One region of the Amycolatopsis sp. NPDC051716 genome, then DNA from elsewhere that is predicted to be linked to it. Evidence: riboswitches for the same ligand, from Rfam matches in the RefSeq annotation. Region 1 holds a riboswitch; the other holds the start of a gene.
The links. Region 1 has a riboswitch for thiamine pyrophosphate ahead of thiC (phosphomethylpyrimidine synthase ThiC). Riboswitches for the same ligand answer to the same signal wherever they lie in the genome.
Positions count from the first base shown of each region.

Region 1 (3,215 bases):
CGCCTTCGACAGCTCGTCGTCCCATTCCTGCGCGTACTTGTGCCCCTTGGCCAGATCCGCGGCGTGCGCGGCGATCTTGTACGTGATCACACCGGTCTTGACGTCGTCGCGGTTGGGCAGGCCGAGGTGCTCCTTCGGCGTCACGTAACACAGCATCGCCGTGCCGTACCAGCCGATCTGCGCCGCGCCGATGGCCGACGTGATGTGGTCGTACGCCGGCGCGATGTCCGTCGCGAGTGGACCGAGGGTGTAGAACGGCGCCTCGCCGCAGAGCTTTTCCTCGAGCTCCACGTTCTCCTTGATCTTGTGCATCGGCACGTGGCCGGGGCCCTCGATCATCACCTGGACGTCGTGCGAGCGCGCGATGTGCGTCAGCTCGCCGAGGGTTTCCAGCTCGGCGAACTGGGCGCGGTCGTTGGCGTCGGCGATCGAGCCCGGGCGCAGGCCGTCACCGAGGGAGAACGTGACGTCGTACTGCCGGAGGATCTCGCAGAGTTCTTCGAAGTGCGTGTACAAAAAGGACTCTTGGTGGTGCGCGAGGCACCACGCGGCCATGATCGACCCGCCGCGGCTGACGATGCCGGTGACGCGCCGCGCGGTCAGCGGGATGTAGCGCAGCAGCACACCGGCGTGCACGGTGACGTAGTCGACACCCTGTTCGCACTGCTCGATGATGGTGTCGCGGTACACCTCCCACGACAGCTTTTCCGGTTCGCCGTCGACCTTTTCCAGCGCCTGGTAGATCGGCACGGTGCCGACCGGTACCGGCGAGTTGCGGATGATCCACTCCCGCGTCTCGTGGATCCGCTTGCCGGTGGAGAGGTCCATGATCGTGTCGGCGCCCCAGCGGGTCGCCCACACCATCTTGTCGACCTCTTCCTCGACCGACGACCACACGGCCGAGTTGCCCATGTTGGCGTTGATCTTCACCAGGAAGTTCTTGCCGATGATCATCGGCTCGGTCTCGGGGTGCTTGCGGTTGGCCGGGATCACCGCGCGGCCGCGGGCGACCTCGTCGCGCACGAATTCGGGCGAAACCCGTTCCCGTGCGGCGATGTACTCCATCTCGCGGGTGATGACACCCTGTTTGGCCCACCCGAGCTGGGTGTTGTGCTCCCGCCCGTCGGCCCAGCCGGCCCGCAGCCGGTGAAGTCCACTGTGGACGTCGATCTCCACGTCCGGATCCGTGTACGGGCCGGAGGTGTCGTAGACGTCGAACTGTTCCCCGTTGGAAAGATCGATCCGCCGCACGGGGACGCGGAGTCCGGATTCGGTCTGCTGGTAGGCCTTGTGCGAACCGGTGATCGGTCCGGTGGTCACCTTTACGGCAGCATGGTTTTCGAGCGTCGTCAACGACTTTCACTCCCTACGCCGGCATTACCCGGTCAGGTTCATGCGGTCGGTGACGCCTGCGAAACGCAAGTCACCCTCTCAGCCCGCCATGGCGCGAGCTCCCGCGTTGGTGTTGTGCCACCGACCATGCCACGCCGAAGCGCGATACTCAAGTCAGGTGACCTCGCCCGACCAGTTCGGCCGGGGTGGCGTAGACGTCGACCATGGCGCCGTTGCGCAGCACGGTGATCGGCAGTGCGGTGCCGATCACTTCCGCGAACAGCTGCCGCTGGATGCCTTGGGCGTCCGAGACGCGGGTGCGCCCGACGGTCAGCACGAGGTCGCCGGCGCGCAGGCCGGCCCGGTCGGCCGGGCCGCCGGACACGACTTCGCGCACCCGTAGCCCGGCGCGCTGCCCGGTGCGCTCGGCGATGTCGTCCGGCAGCGGCGCGGGCACGCCGACGACGCCGAGGTACGCGCGCCGCACCCGGCCTTCGACGACGAGCGTGTCGATGATCCGCCGCGTGGTCGTGTTGATCGGCACCGCGAGCCCGAGCCCGATCCCGGCGACCGCGGTGTTGATGCCGACGACCCGGCCGGCGGAGTCGGCGAGCGCGCCGCCGGAGTTGCCGGGGTTGAGGGCGGCGTCGGTCTGGATGACGTCCTCGATCACGCGGGTGGTGCGCCCCTGCCGGACCGGCAGCGCGCGGCCGAGGGCGCTGACGACCCCGGCGGTGACGGTCCCGGAGAAGCCGAGCGGGTTCCCGACCGCGACGACGAGCTGCCCGACGACGAGCCGGTCGGCGTCGCCCAGAACAGCCGCGGCCGGCGTCGCGCCCCGCGCCCGCAGCACGGCGAGATCGGACAGCGGATCGGCGCCGACGACGTCGAAGGGCACTTCGCTGCCGTCGGCGAAGGTGGCGACCCCGCGCCGGTGGTCGCTGACGACGTGGGCGTCGGTGAGCAGGTGGCCGTCCTCGGCGAAGACGACGGCCGAGCCACTGCCCCGCGCGAGCTGCACCCCGGCGACGTGCGGGGTAACGGTCTTGGCGACCGTGCTGACCGCGCGCGAGTAGGCGTCCATCGCCTCGTCCATGGAGATACCTCGATTACAGCGTTGCAGGTACTACAATCTTGCGCCCGGTTCGGCCGGAAGTCCGTTCGCTGCTGGTGAACCGGCCCGGTGGACCAGTGACGGTCAGTGGTTCACCGGATCAGCCCATGCATCGGGCAGAAATCGGCGGCAGACTGCCAGGCGCCTTTCTGTAACGGTGCAGAGGCGACTTTTCTGTGGGGTTGATATGCGCAAACTCATCTTCGGCGCCCTCGCCGGGCTGCTGGTCACCGGCCTGATCCCGGCGACCGCGGCGGCGCAGGGGGAGGCTCCCGGTGCCCCCGGGACCCATCCCAGCTGGCTACCCGCGAACAAGACCGGTTTCGGGACCGCGCACGACCGGTCCAGCAACGTCTGGTTCACCCTCCAGGGCGGCCAGCTGTCCGAGGTCTACTACCCGGACCTGTCGACGCCCAGCGTCCGCTCGATGGACTTCGTCGTCACGGACGGCCGCAGCTTCGCCGTCACCGACTACTCGGCGAAGTCCCAGCAGGTCCGGCGGACCGACGACGACAGCCTGACGTACGAGCAGACCATCACCGACGACCAGCACCGCTGGCGCCTCCGCAAGACCTACGTCACCGACCCGGCCGCCACGACCGTGCTGGTGGACGTCGATTTCCAGTCGCTCACCGGGCGGCCCTACCAGCTCTACGCGGTCGCCGACCCGGACCTCACCAACGACGGCTCCGACGACTCGGCCGCCCGCCAGGGGGACGCCGTCACCGCGCAGGACGCCACGAACGCCGCCGCGCTCACCGCGCAGCCC
Region 1 covers NZ_JBFAZA010000063.1:31,007-34,221, forward strand. Annotated here, with positions in the region: gene thiC (phosphomethylpyrimidine synthase ThiC) at 1-1,353, opposite strand, end outside; TPP riboswitch at 1,347-1,468, opposite strand; gene AB0M30_RS45710 (trypsin-like peptidase domain-containing protein) at 1,502-2,428, opposite strand; gene AB0M30_RS45715 (glycoside hydrolase family 15 protein) at 2,634-3,215, shown strand, end outside.

Region 2 (3,215 bases), on a different contig from region 1:
CAGGTCCGCGCGTCGCCGAGCACGACGTCGAGCCCGCCCGCGGCGAACCCGCGTCCGATGATCGCCAGCACCGGCCAGGCGAAGAACACCACCAGGAACCCGATCGGGGCCAGCCCGAGCAGCGCCAGGCCGAGCCCGCGAGCGGTCCGCGGTGGCGCTGTCGCTTTCCCGGGACTCCGCGGTGGAGCCTCGGAGCTCACTGCAGGAGCGTGCGCCATTCGCCGATCCACTTCTCGCGTCCGGCCTGCACCTGGTCCGCGGGCAGCGCCTGCGGCCTCTGCGGCAGCGGGGCCACCTGCGCCCAGCCCGCGGGCAGGTCGACGCCCTGGCGCGCCGGGTAGACGTACATGTTGGCCGCGACCGTGGCCTGGAACTGCTGCGAGAGCAGGAAGTCGACGACCTTGCGGGCGTTCTCGACCTGCTTGCCGTTCGCCAGCACGCCGGCGTACTCGACCTGCCGGTAGCAGGTGTCGAGCAGCGCCTTGGTGCGCGGCTTCCCGTCGTCCCCGACTTCGGCGGCCGGCGACGACGCGTACGAGACGACGATCGGCCGCGGCCCCTTGCCGGACGAGCCGGAGAACTGCTTGGTGTAGGCCTCTTCCCAGCCGCTGACGACCTTGACGCCGTTGGCCTTCAGCTTCGTCCAGTAGTCCTTCCAGCCGGCGTCGCCGTACTTGGCGACGGTGCCGAGGAGGAACGCCAGCCCGGGCGACGCCGTCGCCGGGTCCTCGGCGACCAGCAGGTCCTTGTACTTCGGGTCGGCCAGGTCGTCGTAGGTCTCCGGTGCGGGGATCCCCTTGGTGGTGAAGTAGTTCGTGTCGACGTTGACGCAGACGTCGCCGACGTCGACCGCGGACAGCCGGTGCTCGGGGTCGACGGCGTAGCGCTGCGGCCCACGGTCGGCTTCCGGGCTGGTGTAGGAGTCGAAGACGCCTTCGCTGAGCGCCCGCGAGGCGAAGGTGGAGTCGACGCCGTACGCGACGTCGCCGATCGGATTCGCCTTCGTCAGCACGAGCTTGTTGGTCAGCGAACCGGCGTCGCCCTGCTTGAGCACGGAGACCTTGATGCCCGACTGCTTCTGGAAGGCGTCGAGCACCTCCTGCGGCGCCAGGAACGAATCGTGCGTCACGAGGGTGACGGTGGGCGTCTGCTGCGTGCCACCGTCACCGTCCGACAGCGAGCACGCCGCGGCGACGGCACCGACGGCGGCGATGGCCGTCGCGGCGCGCACAGCCCTGCGTTTCATCTACCCTCCTGCACTTCGCCGACGCGGAGGGAAGCCCTCCCGTCGCCGGCATGATCCGGTCAGGTGCGAACGGTCGCGGGTGACCCCGCCTCTCAGCCCGGCTCACCGGACTCCCGTGGCAACCGTGCAGCGTAGTCCAGGACGGCCGACCATGGAGACATGACGGAAATCTTGAACGACGACGAGGCCGACGCCCGGCTCGGTGCGGACTGGACGCGGTCCGGCGCGGTGATCGCGCGCGAGGTGGAGCTGGCGAGCTTCCCCCAGGCGATCGAGGTGGTGAACCGGGTGGCGGACCTCGCCGAAGCCGCCGACCACCACCCGGACATCGACATCCGCTGGCGCACGCTGACCTTCCGGCTCAGCACGCACTCGGCAGGCGGCCTGACGGCGAAGGACTTCGACCTGGCGTCGCGGATCGACGCGGTGCTCGCCGCGGTGTGATCTCGGCTACGCTCAGTGCACCTTCGCCCGGGTTCGGCGTCTCTCGGTTACCGGAACCTTCGGGAAGGAGAGACAGATGACTCAGGCAATCGTGGTCGGCACGGCGGCGTTCGCGACGATGGTGGCGGCGGCCGGTGGGGTGCTCTGGTTCACCGCCCGCAACCGCCGTCACCTGGACGGCTGAGAGTTCGATCACAGCTGTTAACGGGCGGCATGATCAGCGCGCTGTTCCTGCGGAAGCATCGGTTCGGCCCCTAGGAAACGCCATGAACAGCACCGCCGCCCTCACCCCCGCCCAGCGCGCCTGGATCAACGCCCTCGCCCCCGCGGTGGTGCTGATCGTGATCGCGGTGCTGGGCCTGCTCGGCTAGTCCGCCCAAGCCTGCCGGACCTCCGGGTCCGGCGGGCTACAAGGTGATCTGCCCGGGCGGCGGGAACTCGGCCGGGGTCTCGTCGGCCGTGGACCAGTACTCGAGGCACGACAAGCGGCCTTCGTCGACGAACACGATGAGGCCGCCGTCCGGGACGTCGGCCTCCACCGCCACCGATTCCATCTTCGGCGAGCGCGGGGTCGCGTCGTCCACGGCGAGGTCGATCGTGGGGCAGCCGCAGCCGCAGCGGCCGACCACCCGGGCCGTGGTGGCCTGCGCGCGCAGTTCCGCGGCACCGGGGAAGTCGGCCGCGAGCAGCGTGTCCAGTGCCGTCCGCTCGTTCGGCGTCAGCGGGCGAGGGCTCGCCACGATCAGTACCGGGGCATGTTCGGGATGGCCTTCTCCGCCACTTCGATGAGCGCGAGCACCTTCGGCACGTCGGCCGCCACGTCCTCGGCGGTCATCGCCGGAGTCTCCGACGATCGATAGGCGATCTCGTTGCGCCGGGCCCGCATCCGGTTGAAGGGCCGCAGGAGCGAGCCCAGCGGCGGATCCAGCTGGGCGAGGACGGCCTCGTAGACGGTCACGTGGCCGCCCCGGCTCGTCACCCGCAGGCCCTGGTTCTGCAGGACCGCCGCCAACGCGCGGCGCGCGCTGTCGTAGGCCAGCGTGTAGGCGCCTTCCGGGTCGGTGTCCTGCAGCTGCCGCGCTGACGCGAGGTGGGTGCGGGCCCGGGCCAGTTCGGCCTCGGCCGCCTCCCGCGACGCCGGGACGCGCTCGATGGCGCCGCGGGCCATGAAGGCGTCGATCCGCTCACGCCCTTGGTTCCACTGGGGCATCAGGCCTCCTGGTCGAGGTTCAGCCGGGCCAGCGGACGTTCGCGCACGCTGGTGAGGAACGGATCCGCCGTGTCCGCCGCCCACGACTCCGGCGAGATCCGGTGCACGTTGACCTCGTGGCCCAGCCGCCGCGACACACCCTCGGCCAGGTCGAAGAGCGCGTCCGGATCGGGCGAACCGACGACGAGCACGTCGACGTCCCCGGGCGGCGGGCCCGGTTCGCCGCGGTAGCGCGCGGCCCAGGACCCGTAGATGTAGGCCTCCCGCACGCCCGCCAGCCCGGACAGGGCCTCGGCGAGCAGCGGCAGCGGCCCG
Region 2 covers NZ_JBFAZA010000052.1:28,413-31,627, forward strand. Annotated here, with positions in the region: gene AB0M30_RS43295 (iron ABC transporter permease) at 1-113, opposite strand, end outside; gene AB0M30_RS43300 (thiamine ABC transporter substrate-binding protein) at 197-1,246, opposite strand; TPP riboswitch at 1,266-1,373, opposite strand; gene AB0M30_RS43305 (4a-hydroxytetrahydrobiopterin dehydratase) at 1,406-1,690, shown strand; gene AB0M30_RS43310 (hypothetical protein) at 2,098-2,430, opposite strand; gene AB0M30_RS43315 (hypothetical protein) at 2,433-2,900, opposite strand; gene AB0M30_RS43320 (ArsR family transcriptional regulator) at 2,900-3,215, opposite strand, start outside.
Region 2: it holds a riboswitch for thiamine pyrophosphate, as region 1 does, so the genes downstream of both, AB0M30_RS43300 (thiamine ABC transporter substrate-binding protein) here and thiC (phosphomethylpyrimidine synthase ThiC) in region 1, are expected to answer to the same signal.